2 regions of the Sphingomonas hankookensis genome follow, and region 2 is predicted to be linked to the other one. Evidence: predicted binding sites of a transcription regulator. Region 2 holds the regulator's gene; the other holds the start of a gene.
What was found. Region 2 encodes LexA, which represses DNA repair genes until DNA is damaged. Its sites were predicted from a motif close to GTTCCNCNCTTGTTCT; they were not measured.

Region 1: PPZ50_RS07650 (ATP-dependent helicase) is a predicted target of LexA. The motif match lies at 1,637-1,652, and genes of this name have one in related genera.

The regions. Positions count from the first base shown of each region.
Region 1 is NZ_CP117025.1:1,625,404-1,628,790, reverse strand. It holds gene PPZ50_RS07660 (MFS transporter) at 1-970, opposite strand, end outside; gene PPZ50_RS07655 (UrcA family protein) at 1,167-1,469, opposite strand; gene PPZ50_RS07650 (ATP-dependent helicase) at 1,656-3,387, shown strand, end outside.
Region 2 is NZ_CP117025.1:2,511,827-2,515,213, forward strand. It holds gene trpC (indole-3-glycerol phosphate synthase TrpC) at 1-146, shown strand, start outside; gene moaC (cyclic pyranopterin monophosphate synthase MoaC) at 182-610, shown strand; partial or broken gene PPZ50_RS11815 (molybdopterin molybdotransferase MoeA) at 928-2,105, shown strand; gene lexA (transcriptional repressor LexA) at 2,159-2,821, shown strand; gene PPZ50_RS11825 (alpha-glucuronidase family glycosyl hydrolase) at 3,032-3,387, opposite strand, start outside.

The DNA.
Region 1 (3,387 bases), 890 kb from region 2:
GCGATCCGCCGCCGACCATCGGCGCCAGCAGCACGCCAGCCAGCACCACGCCGACACAGCCGCCGGCAAGGACCCTGGCCGGGGTCGAGCGATCCGACAGCCATCCGGCAAGCGCGATGCCGATGGCCATGAACAGGATCGCGATCAGCTGGGTCTGGAGGAACGCGCTGCGGCTGTAGCCCAAGGCGGTCGTGCCGTAGCCGAGCACGAAGGTCGTCGCGATATAATAGAGCGCGAAACAGGCGACGACCCCGAACGTCCCGGCCAGCGTCGCGCGCAGATGCGCGCCGGCCAGTTCGGCGATCGGCACCGCGGCGGGCGCCTCCCGCTCCAGCGCCTTCGCGAAGGCCGGCGTTTCGTGGAGCTTCACCCGCACCCACAGGCCGAGGCCGACCAGCGCCGCGCTGAACAGGAACGGCAGGCGCCAGCCCCAGGCGGCGAAGTCGGCGTCGGACAGTGCAAGGCCGAGCAGCAGGAACAGCCCGTTGGCGGCTATGAACCCGACCGGCGCGCCCAGCTGCGGCACCATGCCGAACCGTCCGCGCCAGCCCGGCGGGGCGTTCTCGACCGCGAGCAATGCCGCCCCGCCCCATTCGCCGCCCAGCCCCAGCCCCTGCGCAAACCGCAACGTGCACAGCAGCAGCGGCGCGATCCAGCCGACCATGGCATAGGTCGGCAGGAACGCGATCAGCAGCGTCGACCCGCCCATCAGCATCAGCGATGCGACGAGGGTCGACTTGCGCCCCAGCCGGTCGCCGAAATGGCCGAACACCACCGCGCCGAGCGGTCGTGCGATGAAGGCGAGGCCGATCGACAGGTAGCTCGCCATCAGCTGCGCCGACGCGCTTTCCGACGGAAAGAACAGCGGTCCGAAGACCAGCGTCGCGGCGGTCGCGTAGATATAGAAGTCGTAGAATTCGACCGAGGTGCCGATCAGGCTGGCGATCAGGATGCGACGATCGACGCGCATGGGGTGCGGTTGGGTCATGCGCCCGCCTAGCAATTTGACGCTCCAAGGCAAGAAGCGTTCACACAGGCGCGTTGTCACGTAATTATAGGACCCTGTCCCATGCAGCTCGTGACCCCGGACTTGATCCGGGGTCCCGCTTCTCACTCCGGTTGCCAAAGAAGCGGGACCCCGGGTCAAGCCCGGGGTGACGACGGTGTTACTTCGCGCTGGCGAGCTTCACCGGCGTCAGCTGCGCGACCCGGACCTGCGCGTCGCGGTGCATTTCGCGGCGGCAACGGCCTTCATCGGCGACACCGCGCAGGCCGAAGGCGCGCGACCGGCACGCCCCGATCGCGGCACGATCGATACGCGCGTCGAGGATGCGGCGGCCTTCGGCGGTGCCGAGGTCGAGGCCGGCGATCGACACACGGGCGGTGACCGGCTCGCGCTGTTCGGCATGGGCGGCGGACGACAGGCAGGCGGCAACGGCCGCCGCGAGGACGATGAGACGGTTGGTCATGATAGCTCCTGCGAATGCGGTGCCCGTCGCGGCAGCGGTCGTCCGGGATGACGCCGCCGTCCACCGGCAGCCGCGCGATAGTCACCCAATGTTGCAACGCAGCGAAGCGATGATGGCAGGTTGATGACGGTTCTGAAACGATTTCCTTGCTTGTCGCTTTACGGTTCGTTCCCTACCTGTTCGACGATGTCCTCGCTTGCTCCCCCCGCCCCGACCCCGGCCGACGCCCCCTATCTGCGCGGCCTGAACGAACCGCAGCGCGATGCGGTACTGACCACCGACGGGCCGGTGCTGGTGCTGGCCGGCGCGGGCACGGGCAAGACCGCGGCGCTGACCGCCCGGCTGGCGCATCTGCTCTACACCCGGAAGGCCTATCCGTCCGAAATCCTGTCGGTGACCTTCACCAACAAGGCCGCGCGCGAAATGCGTGAGCGCGTCGCCCGGCTGGTCGGCGACATGGTGGAGGGGATGCCGTGGCTCGGCACCTTCCACGCGATCGGCGCGAAGATGCTCCGGCGCCATGCCGAACTGGTCGGGTTGCAGTCGAACTTCACCATCCTCGACACCGACGACCAGTTGCGGCTGCTGAAACAGTTGATCGTCGCCGCCAATCTCGACGAGAAGCGCTGGCCGGCGCGCAGCCTCGCCGGCCTGATCGACGGTTGGAAGAACAAGGGGATGACCCCCGCCGATGTCGATGCCGGGGAGAGTGAACGCTTCGCCAATGGCCGCGGTGGCGAGCTGTACCAGGAATATCAGGACCGGTTGAAGGCGGTGAACGCCTGCGACTTCGGCGATCTGCTGCTGCACGTGCTGACGATCCTGCGCACCAACCGCGAGGTGTTGCAGCAATATCAGCAGCGCTTTCGCTACATCATGGTCGACGAATATCAGGACACCAACAGCGTCCAGTATCTCTGGCTGCGATTGCTGGCGCAGGAGCGGCGCAATTTGTGCTGCGTCGGCGACGACGACCAGTCGATCTATTCGTGGCGCGGCGCGCAGGTCGAGAATATCCTTCGGTTCGAACGCGACTTTCCCGGTGCCAAGATCGTCCGGCTGGAACAGAATTACCGATCGACCCCGCATATCCTGGGCGCGGCATCGGGCGTGATCGCGCATAATGGCGGGCGGCTGGGCAAGACGCTGTGGACCGAGACCGATGTTGGCGAAAAGGTCCGCGTCATCGGTGTATGGGACGGGCCGGAAGAAGCGCGCCGCGTCGGCGAGATGATCGAGCGCGGCCAGCGTGATGGCAGGAATCTCGACCAGTTCGCGATCCTCGTCCGCGCGCAGCACCAGACGCGCGAGTTCGAAGAACGCTTTATCGGCATCGGCATGCCCTACCGGATCGTCGGCGGCTTCCGCTTCTACGAACGCGCCGAAATCCGCGATGCGCTGGCCTATCTGCGGGTCGTCAACCAGCCGGCGGACGATTTGGCGTTCGAACGGATCGTCAACGTGCCCAAGCGCGGACTGGGCGACAAGGCGGTGCAGACCATCCACCGCTTCGCGCGGGCGACCGGCAGTTCGCTGATGACCGCCGCCGCGCGCATCCTCGACACCGACGAACTGACCGGCGCGGCGCGCAAGTCGCTGGGGCGGCTGGTCGGCGATTTCGCGCGCTGGCGCGACATGGCGCAGGGCCTGCCGCATGCCGAACTGGCGCGGCAGTTGCTCGACGAAAGCGGCTATACCGCCATGTACCAGGCGGAAAAGACCGCCGAGGCTGCCGGGCGGCTGGAGAACCTGACCGAGCTCGTCCGCGCGATGGAGGAATATGAATCGCTCGGCGCGTTCTTGGAACACGTGTCGCTGGTCATGGACAACGAGGCATCGGCGGAGGAGCCGAAGGTCACGATCATGACGATCCACGCCGCCAAGGGGCTGGAGTTCGACACGGTGTTCTGCGTCGGGT
Region 2 (3,387 bases):
GCTGCACCTTCGTCGCCGAAAGCGGCCTCACGTCGCGTGCCGATCTCGACGCGATGGCGCAGCACGGCGTCCGCTGCTTCCTGATCGGTGAGGCGCTGATGCGGCACGCCGATGTCGAGGCTGCGACGCGGGCGATGATCGCTTGAGCCTCACCCATCTCGACGCCGATGGCAGCGCCCGCATGGTCGATGTCGGTGACAAGACCCCGACCCGCCGCGTCGCCGTCGCCACCGGCCGCATTGCCATGTCGCCGGACGCCCTCTCCGCGATCCGCGACGGGCTGGTAAAGAAGGGCGACGTCCTCGCCGTCGCCCGCGTCGCCGGCATCATGGCCGCCAAGCGCACCAGCGACCTGATCCCGCTGTGCCACCCCCTGCCACTGACCAAGGCCTCGGTCGACTTCGCGTTCGAGGAAGACGCGATCCGCGTCACCGCCACCGCCGCCACCGACGGCAAGACCGGCGTGGAAATGGAAGCATTGACAGCTACTTCTACCGCACTCCTCACCATCTATGACATGGCCAAGGCGATCGACAAGGCGATGGTGATCGACGGCGTGTGCCTGTTGGAAAAGCAGGGCGGCAAGTCGGGAGACTGGGTAAGAGGCTGAGCACCCCCATTATCGTCATCCCCGCGAAGGCGGGGATCCATAGACGCAACGCCGCTGATAATCCTCACTGCCAGCGCCTATGGATTCCCGCCTTCGCGCGAATGACGACGAGAAAATCGATCGACCGCGGCTCACATTCTATCGACCATCGAGCAGACCACGGCGAACGCACAACCAACCCCACCCCCAACGTCACCCCGGGCTTGACCCGGGGTCCCGCTTCTTACTTCTATCGAGAGAGAAAGCGGAACCCCGGATCAAGTCCGAGGTGACGAAGAGTGACTGCCACCCGCCCTGTAAGCCATAAGGCCAAGCGCATGACCCTCCTCCCCGTCGCCGAAGCCCAGACCCGCGTCCTCGCGCTCGCCCGCCCAGCCGCCCCGGAAACCCTCCCCTCGCCAAAGCCCTCGGCCGCTACGCCGCCACCGACGTCGTCGCCCTGCGCACCCAACCCGCCCGGCCCTTGTCCGCCATGGACGGCTACGCGATCCGCTTCGACGACCTCCCCGGTCCGTGGGACGTCATTGGCGAAAGCGCCGCCGGCGCCTCCTTCCCCGGCACCGTCGCCCCGGGACAGGCCGCCCGCATCTTCACCGGCGCCGCGATGCCCACCGGCACCGACTGCGTGCTGGTGCAGGAAGAGGCGACCCGCGACGGCACCCGTCTCCACCTCGCCGGCGAAGGCCCGGTCCGTGGCGGCAATGTCCGCCGCGCCGGCCTCGATTTCCGCGAGGGCGACCTGCTGATCGCGGCAGGCGAGCGCATCACCCCCGCCCGCGCCGCACTGGCCGCCATCGCCGGGCACGGCACCCTGTCGGTCGGCCGCCGTGCCCGCATCGCCATCGCCGCCACCGGCGACGAACTGGTCCCCGCCGGCCAGCCCTTGCGCGAGGACCAGCTGCCCGAATCCAACGGCCTGATGCTCGCCGGGCTGCTCGCCGACCTGCCGGTCGATCGCATCGACCTCGGCATATTGCCCGACCGGATGGACGCGCTGGTCGATGCGTTTCGCGCGGTAGATTGCGACCTGCTCGTCACCACCGGCGGCGCCTCGGTCGGCGACCATGACCTCGTCCGCCCGGCCCTTGCCGCAGCCGGCGGCGAGCTCGACTTCTGGCGGATCGCGCTGCGTCCCGGCAAGCCGATGCTCGCCGGTCGCCTGCGCGACGCCGCCGTGCTCGGCCTGCCCGGCAACCCGGTATCGTCGTTCATCACCGCGCTGCTGTTCGTCCGCCCGCTCGCCGCGCGCATCGCCGGTGCCGCCGATCCGATGCCGCGCGCCATCCGCGCCACGCTCGCCCACCCGCTCCCCGCCAACGGCCCGCGCCAGGACTATCTGCGCGCCACGCTGATCGACGGACAGGTGTCGACCGCCGCCATTCAGGACAGCTCGATGCTGCGCACGCTTGCCCGTTCCGACTGCCTGATCGTGCGGGCACCCCATGCCCCGGCGGCCGATGCCGGCGACTCGGCGGAAATCCTGCAACTCGCTTGACGCCACATAAATCGTTTCCTATTGGTTCCACGTCTGTTCCGACGGAGGACGTTATGCTGACGCGTAAGCAGCACGAGTTGATCTGCTTCATCGACGACCGGTTGAAGGCGACCGGGGTTTCCCCCTCGTTCGAGGAGATGAAGGAGGCGCTCGACCTCAAGTCGAAGTCCGGCGTCCACCGCCTCATTTCGGCGCTCGAGGAACGCGAATTCATTCGCCGCCTGCCCAACCGCGCCCGCGCGCTGGAGGTGCTGCGGATGCCCGACCGCCCCGTCGCGAAGAAGCCGGCGGCCAAGCCCATGGCAACGCCCCGCCCGACCCCGCAGCCGGCGAACGACGTCATCGAACTGCCGCTGCACGGCCGCATCGCCGCCGGTGTCCCGATCGAGGCGATAGAGGGACAGGCGACCCTGCCCGTTCCCGCCGCCCTGCTCGGCGCGGGCGATCATTATGCGCTCGAAGTCGCCGGGGACTCGATGGTCGAGGCCGGTATTCTCGATGGCGACTATGCGCTCGTCCGCCGCACCGAAACCGCCCGTGATGGGGAGATCGTGGTGGCGCTGATCGAAGACAGCGAAGCGACTCTCAAATATTTTCGCCGCGAAGGCGCGATGATCCGGCTCGATCCCGCCAACCGCAGCTACGACCCGCAGCGCTACCGCCCCGAACAGGTGCGCGTACAGGGCAAGCTCGCCGGCCTGCTGCGCCGCTATTGATTCGCAATGTCGTTGGTAAAGGCGTCCCGACGACAAACGCGGCGAGTGTGAACTTAGTGAACTTATTTCGAATAGCCGTTTAAACGCTGACACTTAGCCGAAAATGGCAAGCCAGACCTCTCGCTTCGTTGGGCAGACATCGGTGAACTGACCGGCACCCCGGCCTTGAGCCGGGGTCCCGCTTCTTCTTCTGCGACCGGAGCGGACGACCTATCGCCCATTCCCCGGCGCATAGGGCGTCCGAACCGCCTTATACCACGCCAACGGATGCGTCGGCGGCACGACCCCCGCCGGCAAGGCCCGCCCCGACACCTCGGCAAAGTAAGCGATACAGGCATCCCGCCACCACTGCGCCTCGGCGCGCTGGATCGTCAGGAACTGGCTGACCTCGTCATGTCGCTGCTCGTCCACCCGACCCCGCAGCGCCGCCCACTGTCCCTGCATCGCCGCAACCTCGGCCACGCCGCGATCGTACCGCGCGACCAGTTCCTCCCACAGCGTACGCCCTGACGCCATCCGCCGCTCCCACGGAACATGGTGGAACCACAGCAGCAGGTCTTCGGGCA